2 regions of the Candidatus Nitrobacter laanbroekii genome follow, and region 1 is predicted to be linked to the other one. Evidence: riboswitches for the same ligand, from Rfam matches in the RefSeq annotation. Region 1 holds a riboswitch; the other holds the start of a gene.
The links. A riboswitch is a leader RNA that binds a small molecule or an ion and turns the genes downstream of it on or off. The one in region 1 is predicted to bind cobalamin.
Positions count from the first base shown of each region.

Region 2: it holds a riboswitch for cobalamin, as region 1 does, so the genes downstream of both, V4R08_RS02220 (TonB-dependent receptor plug domain-containing protein) here and V4R08_RS12475 (ribonucleoside-diphosphate reductase subunit alpha) in region 1, are expected to answer to the same signal.

Region 1 covers NZ_JBAMDA010000001.1:2,680,422-2,691,371, forward strand. The annotation lists gene V4R08_RS12455 (MBL fold metallo-hydrolase) at 1-975, shown strand, start outside; gene V4R08_RS12460 (MarR family winged helix-turn-helix transcriptional regulator) at 1,004-1,474, opposite strand; gene V4R08_RS12465 (VOC family protein) at 1,606-2,052, shown strand; gene V4R08_RS12470 (ribonucleotide-diphosphate reductase subunit beta) at 2,180-3,358, opposite strand; gene V4R08_RS12475 (ribonucleoside-diphosphate reductase subunit alpha) at 3,422-6,313, opposite strand; cobalamin riboswitch at 6,428-6,649, opposite strand; gene V4R08_RS12480 (epoxyqueuosine reductase QueH) at 6,838-7,506, shown strand; cobalamin riboswitch at 7,547-7,750, shown strand; gene metE (5-methyltetrahydropteroyltriglutamate--homocysteine S-methyltransferase) at 7,859-10,195, shown strand; gene dusA (tRNA dihydrouridine(20/20a) synthase DusA) at 10,245-10,950, shown strand, end outside.
Region 2 covers NZ_JBAMDA010000001.1:470,524-481,473, reverse strand. The annotation lists gene V4R08_RS02250 (cytochrome c biogenesis CcdA family protein) at 102-836, opposite strand; gene V4R08_RS02245 (P1 family peptidase) at 988-1,986, shown strand; gene V4R08_RS02240 (hypothetical protein) at 2,202-2,456, shown strand; gene V4R08_RS02235 (outer membrane beta-barrel protein) at 2,503-3,657, opposite strand; gene V4R08_RS02230 (EF-hand domain-containing protein) at 3,972-4,757, opposite strand; gene rpe (ribulose-phosphate 3-epimerase) at 5,030-5,731, shown strand; cobalamin riboswitch at 5,886-6,082, shown strand; gene V4R08_RS02220 (TonB-dependent receptor plug domain-containing protein) at 6,193-8,280, shown strand; gene V4R08_RS02215 (peptidoglycan-binding domain-containing protein) at 8,577-9,221, opposite strand; gene V4R08_RS02210 (sensor histidine kinase) at 9,244-10,950, opposite strand, start outside.

The DNA of each region.
Region 1 (10,950 bases):
GGCGGCGAGGCGCTGATCCTCGATCCGGTGCTGGAGAAGGTCGACCGTTACTGCCAGTTGTTGCGCGAACTCGACCTCAAGCTGGTGAAGGCCGTCGATACGCATCTTCATGCCGATCACGTCACCGGGCTCGGCGAACTGCGCGACCGCACCCATTGCGTCACCGTGATGGGCGAGCAGACCAAGGCCGACGTGGTCTCGATGCGCGTCAGCGACGGCGACACGCTCAAGATCGAGGGCATCGGCCTCGACGTGATGTACACACCGGGCCACACCGACGATTCCTACAGTTACCTGATGGGCGATCGCGTCTTCACCGGCGACACGCTCTTGATCCGGGGCACCGGCCGCACCGATTTCCAGAACGGCAGCGCGCGGGCGCAGTACGATTCGATCTTCAACCGGCTCTTGAGGCTGCCTGACGAGACCATGGTGTTTCCCGCGCACGACTACAAGGGCGACACGGTCTCCACCATCGGCGAGGAGAGGCGCTACAACCCGCGGCTTCAGGTGCGCTCGGTGGATGAATACATCGAAGTGATGAACAATCTGAAACTGCCGAACCCGAAGCTGATGGACGTGGTGATCCCCGCCAACATGCATGTCGGCCTCAGGCAGGACGATCTGGCCAAGCAGGGTCTGGCGCTGACGCCGCGCGAGGCGATCACCCGGCTCGGCCAGCCCGACATCCTGCTGGTTGATCTCCGCGAAGCCCACGAACGCGCCAAGTATGGCACGCTGGCCGGCGCGCTGCATTCGCCCTATCCCGACATCGTCGACAATCTGAAACCCGGCGGCATGCTGCGCGAGGTGGCCGCGGCGACCGGGCGCCGCATCGTATTCTTCTGCGCCTTCGGAGAGCGCTCGGCCATGGCCGTTACCGCGGCAAAGGAGGCTGGCCTGACCAACGCGGCGCATATCGAGGGCGGAATCGATGCCTGGAGGAAGGCCGGCGGACCGGTGGTCGCAGGCTGAAAGGGCGCGCTGCAATGCCGTCCCGGCTTTACCCGGCGACACCGTTGCGATCGTCGGATTTCGAGAGAATGTTGAGTTCGAAGCGCAGATGATCCGGGTCTGACAGCTCCTTTTCGATCTCCGCATGAAGATGCCGCCAGATCGGCACCGCCTCGGCCAGAACCACCCGGCCAACCGGCGTCAGCCGCAGCAATCGAGCGCGCTTGTCCGTTGGATCGGCCGCCGTCTCAATGAGGCGGCGGCGCTCCAGCGGTTTGAGATTGGCAGTCAGGGTCGTCCTGTCCATGGCCAGCAGCGCTGCCACGCTACTGAGGTTCGGTGGCTTCGGCCGGTTGAGCGACATGAGTAGCGAGAACTGCCCGCTGGTGATGCCAGCCGGCTTCAACGCGATATCGAAGCGGCGTGCGATCGCTCGCGCTGCCCTCTGTGCATGCAGGCACAGGCAGGTGTCGCGCACCAAAATCGTGGTTTCGAAAGCAGGATCGGAACGCATACGCATCGGGAAGGTTGACATCCATTCCAGGGTCACATTACGTTGATATCAACTTACATAAGAGGCCGTCAATCAGCACCGGCGACCACTCCCAAGGATCCGACGAGTCAAGACCCCAGTCAGACAAGGAGACAGCCATGAAGATCGTGACCAGCCTCAGCTTCCGGGGCCAGTGCCGCGAGGCGTTCGAGTTCTACGCCAAAGTCCTCGGCGGGACGATCAAGGCGGCCATACCCTATGGCGATGCACCGCCGGGCATGCCGATCACCGACGAGAAGTACAAGACCTGGCTGATGCACTGCTGGCTCGACGTCGGCGATCAGGCGCTGATGGGCGCCGATATGGATGTCGGATGGGCATCCAACATCGACAAACCCAAGAACGGTTTCGACGTCACCCTGCACACCAATGACATGGCCGAGGGCCGGCGCTGGTTCGATCAACTGTCCGAAGGCGGCAAAGCAGGCATGCCGTTCGGCGAAACCTTCTGGTCCCCGGGCTTCGGTACCCTGATTGACAAGTTCGGTGTCCCCTGGATGGTCAACGTCGTCCCATCGGCCGACTGGAAGCCGCCACAGGGCTGATCGCTTGCCCAGGCGACGGCGATAGAAAAACGGAATCGGATGTCGGCACCGACGGTGCTGATGTGTCGTTGAGACATCGGCAGATAGCTGTAGCGTAGAGCTTTCTGTCGGTGCTCTGCGATCGCCGTCAATCCCACGCAAGCGCACCGCCGTTCTGGTATTCGATGACACGGGTTTCGAAGAAGTTCTTCTCCTTCTTCAGATCCATCGCCTCGCTCATCCAGGGGAACGGATTGTCGGCTTCCGCGAACACCGGCGCGAGCCCGAGCTGGGCGCAGCGGCGGTTGGCGATGACGTGCATGTAGGTCTCGCACAGCGCCGCATTGAGGCCGAGGAATCCGCGCGGCATGGTGTCCCGCCCATACGCGGCTTCGAGCTCGGCGGCATTCTTCAGCATGGCCCGCACCTCTTCCTGGAATGGCGTGGTCCAGAGATGCGGGTTCTCGTGTCTGATCTGGTTGATGACGTCGATGCCGAAGTTCAGATGGATCGACTCGTCGCGCAGGATGTACTGGTACTGCTCGGCGATGCCGACCATCTTGTTGCGCCGGCCGAGCGAGAGGATCTGCACAAAGCCCGTATAGAACCACATCCCTTCGAACACGACGTAGAACGCGACGAGGTCGCGCAGGAACGCCTGATCGGCTTCCGGTGTGCCGGTCTTGAAGCCGGGGTCGTCGAGATGCCGGGTGTGCTGGAGCGCCCAGGCCGCCTTGTCGGTGATGGAGGACACCTCGCGATACATGTTGAACAGCTCGCCCTCGTCGAGACCGAGGCTTTCGACGATGTACTGAAAGGTGTGGGTGTGGACGGCTTCCTCAAAAGCCTGGCGCAAGAGATATTGCCGGCACTCCGGGTTGGTGAGGTGGCGGTAGATCGCCAGAACGATGTTGTTGGCGACGAGCGATTCGGAGGCCGCGAAGAAGCCGAGGTTGCGTTTGACCATGCGCCGCTCGTCGTCGGTCAAGCCGTCCTTCGACTTCCACAGCGCGATGTCGGCCTGCATCGACACCTCGGTCGGCATCCAGTGATTGTTGCAGCCGGAGAGATACTTCTCCCAGGCCCAGCGATACTTGAGCGGCAGGATCTGGTTCACGTCGGCGCGGGCGTTGATCATCCGCTTGTCGTCGACGCGCACCCGCGCGGCGCCGCGATCGATGTCGCCGAGGCCGGTGGCGTCGGTGGGGGTGTCGGTCATTGCCACGCGAGGCGATGGATCAGGAGACGCCATGTTGTCATGCGCAAGCGTCTGCGGCGAAATGGGTTGCGCCGGTGCGGAAGGCGAGGTGTCGGACCAATCGAGCATGAGGGTGTTCCTGAATTGCTTTTACTTTCGTGCCCGCGACGAGCGCGGGCATGGCGGTGAGGCTTACTGACACGCTTCGCAGGTCGGATCGTCGATGCGGCACGCTTTCCAGCCTTCGCTCTCGGCGGCGTGACCATTCAATGGTGCTGCTGACACTGACGCCGAGACGGCGTTGAGCTTGCCGTCGGTGCCTTTCAGCGTGGATTTCTCGACGTGGGTCGCCGAGCGCGAGCGCAGGTAATAGGTGGTCTTGAGGCCGCGCTTCCAGGCATGGCGATAGAGCGCGTCGAGCTTCTTGCCGCTCGGATCGGCGATGTAGAGGTTGAGCGACTGCGCCTGGTCGATCCACTTCTGCCGGCGCGCCGCGGCGTCGATCAGCCAGGCCGAGTCGATCTCGAAGGCGGTTGCATAGAGCGCCTTGAGATCGTCGGGGACCCGGTCGATCCGGCCCAGGCCGCCGTCGAAGTATTTGAGGTCCGAGATCATCACCTCGTCCCATAGCCCGCGCGCCTTGAGATCGCGCACGAGATGGGCGTTCACCACGGTGAAGTCGCCGGACATGTTGGATTTGACGTAGAGGTTCTGATAGGCAGGCTCGATCGACTGCGAGACGCCGCAGATGTTGGAGATCGTCGCGGTCGGCGCGATCGCCATGCAGTTCGAATTGCGCATGCCGACGGTCATGACGCGCTGGCGCAGCGCGTCCCAGTTGAGCCGGCTGGAACGGTCGAGGTCGACCGGCGCGCCGCGCGCGTCATCGACCAGCGTGAGGGAGTCGAGCGGCAGGATGCCCTTCGACCACAGCGATCCCCGATACGAGGGATAGCGGCCGCGCTCGGCCGCAAGATCGACCGAGCCCGAGATAGCCCAGTACGAGATCGCCTCCATGCTCACGTCCGCGAAGGACACGGCTTCATCGCAGGCATAGGGCAGCCGCAGGATGTTGAGCGCATCCTGAAAGCCCATGATGCCGAGTCCGACCGGCCGGTGCCGCAGGTTCGAGGTCCGCGCCTCCGGGATGGTGTAGAAGTTCACGTCGAGCACATTGTCGAGCATCCGCATCGCGGTCTTCACGGTGTGCGCGAGGTGCTCGTGATCGAGCTTTCCGTCGTGCAAGTGGTTGACGAGATTGACCGAGCCGAGATTGCAGACCGCGACCTCGGTATTTGACGTGTTGAGCGTGATCTCGGTGCAGAGATTCGAGGAATGCACGACGCCGCAATGCTGCTGCGGCGAGCGCAGGTTGCACGGGTCCTTGAAGGCGATCCAGGGATGCCCGGTCTCGAACAGCATGGTCAGCATCCGCCGCCACAACTCGACGGCGCGAACCTGCTTGGTCACCCGCATTTCGCCGCGCGCGGCCTTCTTCTCATAGAGGGCGTAGCGGTCGGCGAAGGCCTTGCCGGTGAGATCGTGCAGGTCCGGCGTCTCGTCCGGCGAGAACAGCGTCCAGACGCCGTCTTCCTCGACCCGCTGCATGAAGAGGTCCGGCACCCAGTTCGCCGTATTCATGTCATGGGTGCGGCGGCGGTCGTCGCCGGTGTTCTTGCGCAGGTCGAGGAACTCCTCGATATCGATGTGCCACGTCTCCAGATACGCGCACACCGCGCCCTTGCGCTTGCCGCCCTGATTGACGGCGATCGCCGTGTCGTTCGCGACTTTCAGGAACGGCACAACGCCCTGGCTTTCGCCATTCGTGCCCTTGATGTGCGCGCCGAGCCCGCGCACGCGCGACCAGTCGTTGCCAAGTCCTCCCGCGTATTTGGAGAGTAGCGCGTTGTCCTTGATCGCCTTGAAGATGCCGTCAAGATCGTCGGCGACGGTCGTGAGGAAGCACGACGAGAGCTGCGGCCGCAGCGTTCCGGCGTTGAACAGTGTCGGCGTCGAGGCCATGAAGTCGAACGACGAGAGCAGGTCGTAGAACGCGATCGCCTTCTCCTCCCGGTCGATCTCGCGCAGTGCAAGGCCGCAGGCGACGCGCATGAAGAATGCCTGCGGCAGTTCGAAACGCGTGCCGCGGACGTGCAGGAAGTAGCGGTCGTAGAGGGTCTGCAATCCGAGATAGTCGAACTGCAGGTCGCGCTCCGGCTTCAGCGCCGCCGCGAGCCGGTCGAGGTCGAAGCGCTCGATCTCGGGATCGAGCAGCTCATTCGCGATGCCGGTTCGTACATACGCACGGAAATACTCAGCGTAGCGCTCCGTCATCTCCGTCTGGGTCGCCTGCTCCGGCCGGCCGGTAATGAGGCCCAACGCCTCGCAGCGCAGCTTGTCGAGCAGGAGCCGCGCGCTCGCCTTGGCGTAGTCCGGGTCGGTCTCGACCAGCGTGCGCGCTGCGAGGATCGGAGCCAACGCCAACTCATCCGCGCTGATGCTGTCATAAAGGTTGCGATGGGTTTCGGTCAGAATGGCCTCGGCCGAGACGCCGTCGAGTCCGGCGCAAGATTCCTCCACCACGGCAGCGAGGCGCCTGGTATCGAGCGGCGCCATCGATCCGTCGGCCGACTTCATCCGCAGCGTCTGCGCTGCGACTGCCGAACCGCCCTCTGCCTTCGACTCCTGCGCCTTAGCCCGTTCGCGTGTCCGCTCCTCGCGATAGAGCACATAGGCGCGCGCGACCTTGTGATGTTCGCTCCGCATCAGCGCGAGTTCGGCCTGATCCTGAATATCCTCGATGTGGAAGGTGCGGCCCGCATCAGTGCGCCGCGTCAGGCTGGCGACGATCTGGTCGGTCAGTTCAGTGACGATGTCGTGGACCCGGCGCGAAGCGGCGGCGCTGTTGCCCTCGACCGCGAGAAACGCCTTGGTCAGCGCGACGGCGATCTTCGAGGAATCGAACGGCGATACCGACCCGTTGCGTCGAATGACCTGATACGCGGGTTCGCTGGGCGGCATCGCGATCGCAGCAGGCAAGGACGGACGCACGGCACGCGCAGTAGCTTCGGTTGCGAGAGACATCGGCTCAGGACCCCAGTTTGTTGTGAGCCGGGGCCGAGCGGAGACGCGGGCAGGGACATCCCGCGACAGACGCCGCGATCCCGCCACGCGATCCACCGGGACACCCCGCCCAGGGACGTTTCTGTTGTCGCGGCAGATCTACTGGCTCGCGGGTCCATGCGTCGGTCCGGTCTTCCCAGGGCCGTGCGGCCCCAGTGACACAATAATGGACTTCAGCTCACCGCTTACAGTTGCGGGGGCAGCGCCGGCATTGCCCGCGATTAAGACTCGGGCGCACCGGCTTCCCTCTTAGCTCTCGATTTTGCGACTCGAGAGACCGTGACCACCATATCTAGTAGTTCTACCGAACTTGGTGTCAATAGATCGTTTCGACCGCGGTCGCTAAATTCTCGTAATTCACAGTTCCGTCGAAGCGCTTCTATGGATCATCGGTCTGCCCGACCCTTGACGCTTCGATCCTACAGCCCATTATTCCAAGAGATATGCCGCAGCGTTTTTCTCGCGGCCCAACCGTCGAGTCTGCCGTGAACCAATTCGTCCGACCGAATCTGACGCCCCCGAACGGGCAAAAAAAGGTGCTTCTGCATTCCTGTTGCGCGCCTTGCTCGGGCGAAGTGATGGAAGCGATGCTGGCCTCGGGGGTCGATTACACGATCTTCTTCTACAACCCCAACATCCACCCCCTGAAGGAATACCTGCTGCGCAAGGACGAGAACGTCCGCTTCGCGGAGAAGCACGGCGTGCCGTTCGTCGATGCCGATTACGACAAGGACAACTGGTTCGCCCGTGCCAAGGGGATGGAGTGGGAACCCGAACGCGGCGCGCGCTGCACGATGTGTTTCAACATGCGATTCGAGCGCACCGCGCTGTATGCGCATGAGCACGATTTTCCGGTGATGACATCGTCGCTCGGCATCTCCCGGTGGAAGAACATGGCGCAGATCAATGACTGCGGCCATCGCGCGGCCGGACGCTATGACGGCCTGTCGTACTGGGATTTCAACTGGCGCAAGGGCGGCGGGTCGCAGCGGATGATCGAGATCAGCAAGCGCGAGGAATTCTATCAGCAGGAGTATTGCGGCTGCGTCTATTCGCTGCGCGACACCAATCAACACCGCAGGTATCAGGGCCGTCCGCCCATCGTGATCGGCACGCAATTCTACGGGAGCGATGACGATCCGGATTCGAAATAAGATTCCGCTATGGCCGGTTGACGACCCGTGGACGCTGGCCCATAGGTGGGGCCGTCGAGGTTCTCCGGGTATTCGTGCCTGGAGCTAAGAGGGAAGCCGGTGCGCTCTTGAGCAAGACCGGCGCTGCCCCCGCAACTGTAAGCGGTGAGCCGTGGTCCATCATGCCACTGGGTGTCGTCCCGGGAAGGCTGGACCAAAGCTGAGACCCGCGAGCCAGGAGACCTGCCCCGGCAACATAGTCGTCCTCGGGCGGGGTGTCCCGGTGGTGCGGTTGCGGTCTCGATGGCGGCTCGTCGCCAGGATTCCCATGCCGCGTCGCTAAGGCCCAGCCTCCAACATATGGGGTTAAGCCGTGTCTGTTTCCTCTCTTCCTGTCGCTACGCTCGGCACGCCGCGCATCGGTCCGCGCCGCGAACTGAAAACCGCGCTCGAAAGCTACTGGTCGGGCAAGTCCAACGAAACCGCGCTGCTTGAAGCGGCGGCCGGATTGCGCGCCGTGAACTGGGCGCGCCAGAAGTCGCTCGGCGTCACCGTCATTCCGTCGAACGATTTCACGCTCTACGACCATGTGCTCGACACCAGCGTCATGGTCGGCGCGATACCGGAGATCTACGGATGGAAAAGCGGGCCGGTGCCGCTCGCAACCTATTTCGCGATGGCGCGCGGCGCCCAGGGTGGAGATCACGATCCATCCTGCGCGCATGGCCATCATGGCGACGGTGACGTTCATGGCGCGCCGGCGCAGGAGATGACCAAGTGGTTCGACACCAACTACCACTACATGGTTCCTGAATTCAGCAAGGGCCAGCGCTTTGCGCTCTCCTCGCTCAAGGCGATTGATGAATATCGCGAGGCCAAGGCGCTCGGCTACCAGACCCGGCCAGTGCTGCTCGGCCCCGTCACCTATCTGAAATTCGGCAAGAGCAAGGACGCGAATTTCGATTCCCTGTCTCTACTTCCCGATCTGCTACCGGTCTATATCGACGTGCTCAAGCGCCTTGCCGCAGAGGGAGCCGACTGGGTGCAGCTCGACGAGCCCTGTCTCGTTCTCGATCTCGATGATGCGACCCGCGATGCGCTGCGCAAGACTTATGAGCAGGTCGCGCGCGCTTTGCCTAACCTGAAGATCATGCTGACCACTTATTTTGGCGGCATCGGTGACAATCTCGATACCACCCTCTCGCTGTCGGTCGCCGGCCTACACCTCGATCTTGTTCGCGCTCCCGAGCAGCTTGAGCCCATCGCGGCAAAGGCGGCGCAAGATCTGGTTCTGTCGCTCGGCGTCATCGATGGCCGCAACATCTGGCGCGCCAACCTGCCGGCGCTGCTTGACCGGCTCGAACCCGTGGTCGCCAGGCGTGGCATCGACCGTGTGCAGATCGCGCCGTCCTGCTCGCTCCTGCACGTGCCGATCGACGTGTCGCTGGAGACCGACCTCGATGCGGAGCTGAAGAGCTGGCTTGCGTTTTCGGTGCAGAAGATGAGCGAGCTGGCAACGCTCGGTGAAGCTCTCGCCAAAGGCCGCGACTCGGTCGGCGATGCGCTGGAAGCCTCCGCAAACGCCGCGGCGGCGCGCAAGACATCGCCGAAGGTCCATGACACCAGAGTTACAGCACGGATCGCAGCCATCACGCCTGACATGACCAGGCGCAAGAGCGTCTTCGCAGGTCGCGCCAAGTTGCAGCACGAGCGCTTCGGCCTCCCGTCGTTCCCGACGACCACGATCGGCTCGTTCCCGCAGACCGCCGAGGTCCGCAAGGCGCGTTCGGCGCACGCCAAAGGCATGATGAGCGATGCCGACTATGAGAAGTTCCTGCAGGACGAGACGGCCCGAACCATCCGCTGGCAGGAAGACATCGGCCTCGACGTGCTCGTGCATGGCGAGTTCGAGCGCAACGACATGGTTCAGTATTTCGGCGAACAGCTTTCCGGATTCGCCTTCACCAAGCACGGCTGGGTTCAGAGCTACGGCTCGCGCTGCGTCCGCCCGCCGATCCTGTTCGGCGACGTGTCCAGGCCCGAGCCGATGACCGTCGGCTGGTGGAAATACGCGCAATCGCTGACCGCGAAACCGATGAAGGGGATGCTCACCGGCCCCGTCACCATTCTCAACTGGTCCTTCGTGCGCGATGACGTGCCGCGCAGCGTTGCCTGCCGGCAGATCGCGCTCGCGATCCGTGACGAGGTCGCTGACCTGGAAACGGCCAGCGCATCCATGATCCAGATCGACGAGGCCGCGCTGCGCGAGGGGCTGCCGCTGCGCCGTTCCGAATGGAAGACGTATCTCGACTGGGCCGTGGAGTGTTTCCGTCTGTGCGCGAGCGGCGTCGCTGACGCGACCCAGATCCACACCCACATGTGCTATTCGGAGTTCAACGACATCATCGATGCGATCGCGGCGATGGATGCCGACGTCATCTCGATCGAGACGTCGCGCTCCAGGATGGAGCTTCTCGACGCCTTCAAGGATTACAAATATCCCAACGAGATCGGTCCCGGCGTCTACGACATCCACTCTCCGCGCGTGCCGGCGGTCGACGAGATGACCGGCCTGCTCAAACTTGCGCGCCAGCGCCTGTCCGACGGCCAGCTCTGGATCAATCCGGATTGCGGACTGAAGACCCGCAAGTGGGAGGAGGTCAGGCCGGCGCTCGTCAACATGGTGGAGGCGGCGAGACTGATGCGTTAGAAAGGTTGAGTGTACTCGACGAGACCTGACGATTTGAATGTACTGAAAAATGCTGCCGAATCAATCGCATAGATTTTCCGTCGCGCCCATGATGGATTGGACCGATCGGCATTGCCGGGTGTTCCATCGCCTGCTCACGCGTCGTGCGCGGCTCTACACCGAGATGCTCACGACCGGCGCGGTGATCCATGGCGCGCGCGACCGTTTGCTTGGGTTCAGTGATATCGAGCATCCGGTCGCGCTCCAGCTCGGCGGATCGCATCCGGGCGATCTCACGGCGGCCGCGCGCATCGGTGAGGATTTCGGCTACGACGAAATCAATCTGAACGTCGGCTGTCCGTCCGACCGGGTGAAGGATGGCCGGTTCGGCGCCTGCCTGATGGCCGAGCCGGATGTCGTTGCCGAGGCCGTTCACGCCATGAAACGCGCGGTGTCCGTTCCGGTCACCGTGAAATGCCGGATCGGGATCGACGATCAGGATTCCGAAACCGGCCTCGACGGCTTCGCGCGCAAGGTGGCGGCGGCCGGCGTCGATGCCCTGATCGTCCATGCGCGAAAAGCGTGGCTCCAGGGATTATCTCCGAAGGAGAACCGGAATATTCCGCCGCTGGACTATGACAGGATTTACCGGTTGAAAGCGTCGCTTCCCGATCTGCCCGTGATCGTCAACGGCGGCATCGGCGGGATTTCAGAAGCGAAACAACATCTGGCGCATGGCGATGGCGTCATGCTGGGCCGCGCCGCCTATCAGGATC
Region 2 (10,950 bases), 2.2 Mb from region 1:
AAGGCGATTGTTACCGTCGATGGAAGGCGGCACAGCCGCCGTTGACCTCAGGGGTTATGGGTTCCTGCCTACGCAGGGACGACAAAGCGAACGCCTGCTGATTATCCGAAATTCTGCAGCGCCGGAAAGGCCTCCAGCAACCAGATACTGACGTTCGAAATGGTGCCGGTGAGGAATGCGATGCCGGTCAGCACCATCAGCACGCCCATGACGCGCTCCACCGTATTGAGGTGACGCTTCATGCGCTTAAGCAGCGAGGCAAACTGTTCGATCATGAGCGCCGCCAGCAGGAACGGGATGCCGAGCCCTGCCGAATATACGGCAAGCAACCCGGCCCCCTTCACGACAGTGGCCTCTGCCGCCGCTACCGACAGGATCGCCGCAAGGATTGGCCCGATGCACGGCGTCCAGCCGAACGCGAAAGCGAGCCCCATCACATAGGCGCCCCACAGGCCGACCGGCTTCGGTGCGGTGAGCCGTCCTTCGCGCATCAAAAAGCCGATCCGCGTCAGCCCCAGAAAGTGCAGGCCCATGACGATGATAACGATGCCGGCGGCGATCGACAGTTGCGCCGACCAGGCCCGGATGAAGCTGCCGATGAAGCTGGCGCTGGCGCCGAGCGCGACGAACACCGTGGAAAAGCCGAGCACGAACACCAATGCGGCCAGCATCACGGCCCGCTTCGAGACCCTGGTCGTCTCGTCGTGGGCCACGTGTTCGATGGTCGCGCCGGTGAGATAGACCAGATAGGGCGGCACCAGCGGCAGGACGCAGGGCGACAGGAAACTGACAAGGCCCGCGACCAGCGCGGCGGGAACGGAAACGTCGTGAATCATGAGGCTACTTGCCCTGCGATGACGCCAGGACGCAAGGCCTTCGCTCCCTTTCGCACCATTTGTGATCGAACCGTGATCGGTTGACCCTGGCGCGCCCATGCCGTCTCATCTGACGGTCAGCCGGTCTCCGGCGCCCGAACGAGGCCGAACCATGAAGAACCTGCTCACCGACGTTCCCGGCGTTCGTGTCGGCCACGCCGGTGACGCAGCGCTCGCCTCCGGCGTCACGGCGGTGCTTTTCGATCCCCCGGCCGTCGCGGCGATGGACGTGCGCGGCGGCGGGCCAGGCACGCGCGAAAGCGCCCTGCTCGATCCGGTCAACACGGTGGAGCGAATCGACGCACTCGCGCTGTCAGGCGGCTCCGCTTTCGGAATTGAAGCCGGCGGCGGCGTTCAAGCCTGGCTCGCCGAACGGGGGCGCGGTTTCGCGATCCGTGACGCCGTTGTCCCCATCGTACCCGGCGCCGTCGTGTTCGATCTCTTGAACGGCGGCGACAAGCGGTGGGGCCGTTTCGCGCCCTATCGCGATCTCGGCTACGCCGCGGCAGCGGCCGCCGGAGACGACTTCGCACTCGGCAACGCCGGCGCCGGGCTCGGCGCCACCACCGCCAATTTGAAGGGCGGCCTCGGCTCAGCGTCGGCCGCTACGCCGGGCGGCGTGCGGGTGGCGGCGCTTGCGGTGGTCAATGCGGTCGGCAGCGTCACGGTCGGCGACGGCCCCTGGTTCTGGGCCGCGCCATTTGAATCGGATAGCGAATACGGCGGACGCGGACTGCCGCCGTCGTTCGCGCCGGACATGCTGACGATGCGATTGAAGGGCAGCCCGGCGACAACCGTCGGAGAAAATACCACGCTCGCCGTCGTCGTAACCGATGCCGTGCTCACCAAACCGCAAGCCAGACGGCTGGCGATCATCGCGCAAACCGGCTTCGCGCGGGCGATCTATCCGGTGCACGCGCCGCTCGACGGCGATGTCGTCTTTGCCGCCGCCACCGGCGAGAAGCCGATCGATCCGCTCGTTGGATTGACCGAACTCGGCATGGTTGCGGCCAACACGGTGGCTCGCGCGATCGCACGCGGCGTCTATGAGGCCGCAGCGCTGCCGTTCCCGGACGCGCTGCCGGCATGGAAGGATCGGTTCGCGCGATAAAGATTTCTTCTCGCGCCCGGCGGCGCCTGCCGCGGTTTGCGCTGGTACGGAATACTCTTTATGTAACGAGGTATCTATTTCAGTATACATACGTATACGTACTAAAATATCTGCGATACTTAAGGTTAGTTTCCGGTATAACTTGAGACGACGATGTGACCGGCCGATGGTCTCCCGGTGCGCGCTACCGCGCACGTCAACAGTGGAGAAACGTCATGAAAAAAATTCTCGTTCTCGCCGCGGTCGCCAGCGCGTTCATGAGCGCGCCGGCCTTCGCCAAGGGCCAGGGCATCGGTATCGGAGCGAACGTGCTGACCGGCCGCGGCGGCGTGATCGGGCTGCTCAACGGGCGCGGTGCGCTGGTCGTCCACACCGCGGTCACCACCGGCAAAAACGGCGTGCTCGGCGCGGTGCTCGGCCGCAGTAACGTGCTGGGCGGATTGCTCGGCGGCGGATGCGGCTGCCACTGAACGTCGGTGGAAGGCGGACGGGGGCGACCTCGTCCGCACCCGCGGCTCACGCGCCGGAGCCACTTTTCGGCCCCGGCGGTTTGGCGGAAAAGCGCTTTGTGATCGACGACGTGACCACAAGTCCGTTCGCATCGTCGCCGGAGATCAGCGAGCCCTTTGCATAAGCGATATCGATGCCGAGCGTCAGGTCGTCGTCGATGTTGCGGGTCGCGCCGACGCCGCAGATCAGCGTCCGCGCACGAAACGGCGAGTCCAGATAGTCGGATGCCGCATAACCAACCGAAGCCGCCAGCGTCACCTCCGGCTCCACGTTCCAGGAGACCTTCGCGGAATATGCGGTGTCGATGGTGATCGGCGAGATCGGAAACGTGGTTTCGCCCGCGCGGCGCCACGCAGTCAGATCGATTCGAAAAGGCGCTGCACGCCAGGTCAAACTGGCATCGAACAGCGTTCGATTGACGTTGGTGAAATCCGGATCGTGCCATGTCCCGCGTAACTGCGAGACGGAGGCAAACGCGGTCACGGCGTCGTCGGCATATTTCGCGAATAGAAACGGCTGCACCCTCTCGTTGTGGCGACGATAGCCGAACACGTCGAACTCCTGCAGATAGCGCCGCACCGACAGGTTCACGGACGCGCCGAACTCGGACTTGCCGCTGACGAGACTGACGCCGGGGATCAGCGTGCCCCGCAAATACTGCTGCGGGTCGGGAAGAAAATCCTGAAAGATCGCGTTGGTCTGGTTCAGGCTCGACCGGCCTCCTTCCGCGGTCGCGAACAGCTTGATCGAGCCGTATCGGGCTTCACCCCTGACCGACTGGATCAGGTCGGTCGAGCGCAGATTGTAGGTGCTGGTGTCGGCAATGGTCGATGTGGAATCCAGCTTGAGATCGTCGTCGCCGATCGAACCGCGCAGGATCACCTTGCCGCCGCGAGCGGGCGTCAACAGCGGCTGCGCATAGTGCGTCGCATTGGCTTCCGCCGCGACACCCAGCGTGTAGCCGTCGGCTTTCATTCCCGCCGCCAACGCCGTGTCGGCGGCGATGAAAGCGCTGCCGCGACCCTGCCCAATCGAAAACTGCGGATTGGAATCGAAGCCGCCGCGCAAGCGGAACGACGCGGTGAAGTCGTCTTCAGCGGAAGCGTGGGAGCCGATGAGACCGACGCAGCCGGCGATCAGAAATACTTGTGGTATATACATACGTCCCTCGCAATACTTTGCAGAGGGAACGATTACTTGAAGGATATGGTTATCGGATCATGAAAATCGACGTCGGCGGCGCAATGATACGGATGCGGCGAACCCAAGGCTACCACCGGTAATCGCAACGGCTACGGATATTGTCAGAAAATGTCATTCCGGGGCGGCACCATCGGTCGGCAATTGCCGACCTGAGGTGCGAGCCTCAATGTGCAATTGCACATCGGAGAATCCGGGATTCACAAATTCTTCTCATGATACTGGATTCCCGACAGCCGCTAACGCAGCTTCGGGAATGACGGCCCGGTCGTCTGCTAAACGCTGACCGAGAGCGATTGAGTAGCCGACGCGGAGATCGCCTGGGCTTCGCGCTGGATCGCCTGCTGCATGAGGTTGTAGGACGATGACGCCGTGCCTGACATCGACGAAGACGGTGGTGACGTCAGCGTCACCTGGGTTCCATCCGCAAGCGTGGTCGTGGTGGTTACCGATCCGTCGCCATTGGTGATCGAGGTCGATGAGTCGAGCGCCGCGAGCAGTGAATCGGAACTCGACCCTCCGCTGGCACCGCTCGATCCGTCCGCGCTGCTGGAGCCGTCTGAACTCGCGACAGAGTGACGGTGGCCATGACCGTGTCCGTGGCCGCCTGCGCCTTTCAGGGCCGATGCCATCTCGTCGAGGCTCACCGAACCGTCGCCATTCGTATCCAGCTTGCCGAACACGTCGTCGGCCTGTGCCAGATTGGTGCCGCCCGCGCCGAGCGCGCTCTCGAATTCGGACTTGCTGATCTGGCCGTCGCCGTTGCCGTCGATCTGCGAAAACAGATCCTGTAACGCGCTGGATGCGCTGGTGGTGGTCGGCGCGCCCGACGACTGTCCCTGTGCCGCCAGCAGCGCGCTCATGGTCGCTGGCGCGATACAGTTTCCGCCGCCCGATCCCGACGAGGGGCCGGGACTGGTTGAGACCGTCGCCGTGCCGGCTGGATCGAATGATGCCGTTGCGGACGGACCGAACCCGGTCTTGACCGGCGAAGAGGTCGATGACGTCAGCGATTGAAATGCATCGATCGCCGACGACGCGGCCCCTAGGGCAAACAGCATGGCCATACTCCCGATAGGTGCCGCGCGCGGCGGAAGTCCCGTTCGGGAATCATTCGAGCAAGCGCCGTGCCACCATAGAAACACGATAGAATATGGAGTTTCAGCGCAACGCCCCGGCGAAACCGAGGCAAAACGTGCCGCCCGCGGGCAGAACTTGCCGTGCCTGCGCCCCGAAGCCATTCCGGATTCGGACGGATGCCACGCATTGCTCCCGGCCGCGGCCCATGTTAGGCGAGGCTCTCTCAAGCCCGCAGAAATTTCCGGAAACGTTCATGTCTCAGACTTTTGCGCCGCGTCCTCTCGTCATCGCACCGTCGATCCTGGCCTCGGACTTCTCGAAGCTGGGCGAGGAGGTCCGCGCCGTCGATCAGGCGGGCGCCGACTGGATCCATCTCGACGTGATGGACGGCCATTTCGTGCCGAACATCTCCTACGGCCCCGATGTCATCAAGGCGATGCGACCGCACACGAAGAAGATTTTCGACGCCCATCTGATGATCTCGCCCTGCGATCCCTATCTGGAAGCCTTCGCCAAGGCCGGTTGCGATCACATCACGGTTCACGTCGAAGCGGGGCCGCATCTGCATCGCTCGCTGCAGGCCATTCGCAACCTCGGCAAGAAGGCCGGCGTCTCGCTCAATCCCGCGACCCCACTCTCCACCATCGAGTATGTCCTCGACATGGTCGATCTGGTGCTGGTGATGTCGGTCAATCCGGGTTTCGGCGGCCAGAAATTCATTTCCTCCGCGCTCGACAAGATTCGGGATCTGCGCGCGATGACGGCGGGGCGGCCGATCGACATCGAGGTGGACGGCGGCGTCGCGCCCGACGTTGCGGGCGAGCTCGGTGCCGCCGGCGCCAATGCCTTCGTGGCGGGCTCGGCGGTGTTCAAGGGCGGCACGATGGAGTCCTACAAGGCGAACATGGACGCGATCCGCAGTGCCGCCGCCGCGGCGCGAGGCGAATTGGTCTGACGGAACGCTTAAGACCATCCGCATTATTCCGGAACGCATCGAAAATGCGATCCGGGACTCCGCGTCTTTGAAAATGCCGATGCGGCGGATATGCACCGGAGGCGGGAAAAGCCGCGTCCAAATCGCTCTGTCAATTGACACGGCTTTGACACACTTCTAAATGACCGACGACGGTTCTCCCTCGGGAGATCAAAAGGGAACGTGGTGCGGGATCATCCCAACGCCATGGCTGCCCCCGCAACTGTAAGCGGCGAATCTGCGTCACAGGCCACTGGGACATCTCGGCCCCGGGAAGGCGACGCAAGGTCACGACCCGCGAGCCAGGAGACCTGCCGTCAGCCGTGGTCACACGCGAAGGTGTCAGTCGGGGACTACAGACATCCGCTTCACCGGCGCCCCCGGGGCTCCTGTGAAACCTCGTTCGCTGTGACGTGCCACCGACGTCCTGCCGAGGTTTCCTCATGTCTGCCGCCTTCGTTTCCGGGCTTTATCGCAGAAGCCTGCTTGCCTCCACCGTCCTCGCGTCCGTGGGGTCGATCGGCCTGACCACGCCTTCCCTCGCCCAGCAATCCGCTTCTCCCAACCTGCTGCCACCGATCCAGATCGCGCCCTTGCCGGAGAGAACGACAGATTCGCCACCGCCGTCCCACCGCGCAGCTTCGCGGTCGCGCCGTGCGACCCGCTCCGCCTCTCGACAACCCGCCGTCGGCGATGCCCACGCTCCGGGCGCGACAGCATCCGTTATCGTCAGCACGACCGGTGTCGTGACGCCCGCAGGCCAGTTGGCAAGCTCCGTGACCGTCGTCACCGAGAAGGATATTCAGACCCAGCAATACCGCACCGTCCCGGATATCCTGAACACGGTCCCCGGTTTGAATGTCATACAAGCCGGCGGACCGGGCGCCCAGGCGTCGGTTTTCATGCGCGGCACCAATGCCAACCACACCAAGGTGATCGTCGACGGAATCGACATCGGCGATCCTGGCAACATCAATGGCGCATTCGACTACGCTCATCTTCTTGCGGCGGACATTCAGCAGATGGAAATTCTGCGAGGCCCGCAGAGCGGGCTCTACGGTTCCGACGCGATCGGCGGCGTGATCTCCATCATCACGAAGAAGGGAGAAGGTCCGCCGCGCGCCACGGCGTCAATCGAGGCCGGCTCGTTCAACACCTTCAACCAGACGCTCGGATTGAGCGGCTCCGAACAGAACTTCAATTACGCGGTCAACGTCGCTCATCTCCACGCCGGAGACATTCCCGTCACCCCGCAGGAACTGCTCCCGCCGGGACGGAAAGCGATCGGGAACAACTACGACAACAAGACCTATTCGACCAAGCTCGGGGTCGATCTCAATGAAAACCTGACCGTGAATTCGGTGGTTCGCTACACCGACGCGACGCTGCTGTTCACCGGGGATAGCGGATTTCCGAGCTTTCCCAATGCCGCGCAGAGCACGCACGCCGTCCAGCAGCTCTTCAACCGCGAAGAGGCCGTATGGTCGCTGTTCGACGGACGGATCAAGAACTACTTCGGCGTCAATTACACCAACAGCAGAGGCTACGACATAGGTCCGGGAGATCCGGTTGCGACGGCCACCACGGGCACGCGGCTGAAGTTCGACTGGCATACTGTGGCCGAGATTGCGCGCGACAACAACCTTATCGTCGGCGCCGAGCAACAGACCGATCGCATCGACACCACCGATCTTGCGGCTCAGAACGGCAACAAGGCCGGATTCATCGAGTTGCAATCGGCGTTTGCGAAACGCTTTTTCCTGGTTGCGAATGTCCGCGAGGACTCCAACGACCGGTTTGGCGAGCATGGGACCTACCGGATCGCGCCGGCGGTTATCCTTCCCGTCACCGAGACGAAACTGAAAGCGAGCTACGGCACCGGGTTCAAGGCGCCGTCGTTGAGCCAATTGTACCGGGACTATCCTGCATTCAACTTCTTCGCTAACCCCAACCTGAAACCGGAAGACAGCAAAGGCTACGATGCCGGCTTCGAGCAGCCTCTATTCAACGATCGCGTGCGGTTCGGCTCGACCTATTTCCACAACGACATCACCAACCTGATCGATTATAATGATACGTTCACATCGTTAGTGAATGTAAACAGCGCGACAACCGAAGGCACCGAAACGTTCGTCTCGGCACAGATCACAAAGTGTTTCGGCCTCCGCGCGGATTACACCTTCACCCGTGCCGTCGATGCCACCACCGGCCTGCAACTGCTGCGCCGGCCCAAGGACAAGTGGAGCGCGACGGCGACCTGGCTGCCTATCGATCAACTTACGTTGTCGGCGACGGTGCTCCATATCAGCAACTGGATCGACGTCACCCGCGACGGCTCGGCCTCCGGAATTGTCGCGCCCGGCTATACGCTTGTGAATTTGCGTGGCGACTATGCCATCAACGATCAGGTCAAGGTGTTCGGACGGGTCGATAATCTCTTTGACGTGCGCTACCAAAATCCGACCGGATTCCTTTCGCCGGGCCTCGGGATTTTCGGCGGCATCCGGGTCGCAAGTTACGGGGTGCAATAGCGTTGGGCGGCGGTTTGGCCGGAGAGAGGCGGCTTCCTGAAGCGGGACGGGGGTGACGATTCCGGGCTCGTCGCTTCGCGACGCTTCGGAATGACGACGTGGCAGCTCAAGCGTTTCACGTTTTGACGGAAGCGCATTCATCAGATGTCATTGCGAGCCAACGGGCCGGCGCAAGGCGCCGCCCGTTGATAAACTCCGCGAAGCAATCCAGGTCTTTCTTCGGAACTTTCTGGATTGCTTCGGCGCGATGCGCCTCGCAATGACGGCAACCTGATTCCGTATAAGTATGAATGGCTCTAATCGATCGGCCGTCCGGTCATGGCCGCAAGTTCGCGCACGAGACGATCCGACATTTGTCCGGTCACCGGCATCCGGCGAGTCTGCTCGAATTTCCGGATCGCGGCCTGGGTGTCGGTTCCGACCGTTCCTGTCGGCTTCAATTGGCCATAGCCGTATTGCGTCAATGTCCGCTGGACTGCGGCGACACGGCGCGTCGCGTTGATAAGATCGGCGACGGGATCGCTATGCGCGGGCGCCGGGATTGGCGTCGGCGGATGCGGGCTATGCGCGTGCAGCGGCGCGGTGGGCCTGACAACACTGGCGACAGTATCGTCGGGCTTTGTCTCCGCCGCCTTCGTCTCACTGGCGCGCAGTTCTGCCGGCTTGGCCTCGGCCGTGTCCGCCTCGACCGGTCGGGGCTTCGGCAGCGGGTTGACCTGCCGCAACGCCAGCGGCATCGCGACGCTTGATCCGAACATCGGCGACGGATGATGGCCGGCCTGCATGAACATGGCGTTGGCGACAATCGCGCCGACAGCGGCAAAGGCGAGCGACCCCGCAAGCAGATCTTTCGGGCTGTGCAGGAGAATGCGCATGGCGAGACCGCGTTCTTCGTCAACCTCGCTTGTCCCGGTAGCCACGCTGCGACGCCGTGGCCGCACCACATCCTCTCCAACAGCTTTTCTAGGCACTCTTCTTCACCCGATAACCTTGATCCTGCTTGCCGGGGCGCGGTGCGGGCGTCAGCGTCGCGATATTGTCCGACGACGGCTCGGCTTCGGGCACGTCGACGCCGGGCACGAATGTCAGCGGCAACATGACGGTCACCGTGGTCCCCTCCTCCACCTTGCTCTGCACATCGATCTCGCCCCTGTGCAATGCAACCAGGCTCTTGACGATCGACAGCCCGAGTCCGGTCCCTTCATGGCGCCGCTGGTAGGTTTTTCCAGCCTGAAAGAAGGGGTCGCCGATCCGCTTGAGGTCTTCCTGCGCGATGCCGACGCCGTTGTCCATCACGCGCAGCACCATGCGCGATCCCTCGACGCGCGCCGAGATCGTGACCCGGCCGCCGCGCTCGGTGAACTTGACGGCGTTCGATACCAGATTCAAAACGATCTGCCTGAACGCGCGCGGATCGCCGGTGATCTGCGGCAAATCCTCCGGGACGCGGGTGACGAGTTCGATGCCGTTGTCGCGGGCCTTGAGCGCGAGCAGGTTGCTGCTGTTGAGCAACACCTCGCGCGGCGCGAACGGCTCGGGCAAGATCTCGAAGTTTCCGGATTCCATTTTCGATATGTCGAGGATGCTGTTGACCACCGACAACAGATGCTGGCCGGAATCGTTGATGAGTTGGGCATACTCCTTGCGCCGCGCCGCATCGAGCGACAGGGCATCCTCCTGAACCATCATCTCCGAAAATCCGATGATGGCATTGAGCGGCGTTCGCAGCTCGTGACTCATGGTCGCGAGAAACCGGGTCTTGGCCGCATCGGCGCGTTCGGCGGTGGTAAGCGCCAGATCCAGCGCGTGCTCCTGATGTTTCCGGTCGGTGATGTCCCGCATCACTGCGACGACTTCGGGTTCGGCGGACGTTCCGGCGGCGGAGGCCGGCTCAAGCGGCCGGCACCGCATTTCCACCCATATAAAGTCCGTGGAATGGCGCGCCTCTCCCTGCGGATCCCGCGCGACGTCGCGCCTGAGCCTGAATTCGACGCTTTGTCCGTCGTTGCCGAGCGCAGCCGCCGCGAGCGCGGTGAGATATGCCGGGCGATCGGCCACGTGGACCCGGTCGAACAGGCCATGGTCCTGCAATTCCGACACCGGCGCGCCAAGCAGGGCTTCCGCCGCAGGCGAAATGAACTGCACGGCGCCGTTGCGCCTGTGGCGCGAAATCACGTCGCACATGTTGCGCGCCAGCAGGCGATAGCGGCCTTCCTCGACATTCAGCAGCGAGGTGCCGGTGCGCGCCAGCGCTTCGGCCCCGAACGCCACCCCGGCGGCATAGAGGGTTGCGGACGCAATGCCGAAAGCCATAAAGACACCGTGCGCCGCCGCGCCGGCATCTAGCGACGGCAAAATATCAAGGTAGCTCATCGCAATCAGCGCGAGCACGCACAAGACTGCGAGCGTCGAGGCAAACCCGACGACGCGGCGGGACGCGGACAGTGCCGCCTCCAGCGGAATCACGACAAGCCAGACGGCCGCGAACGATCCGATCCCGCCGGTTGGAATCGCGATCATCATGACGAGACCGGCGAGCGCGAGCGACGACAGCACATGCGCGCCTTCGTAGCGGCCGGTCCGCGACAGGAAATAGGACAGCAGAATCGGGACAACGAGCCAGGCGAAAGCCGCTACCTCAAGCGCCGTCGGCGCGCCGCGGATCGCGAG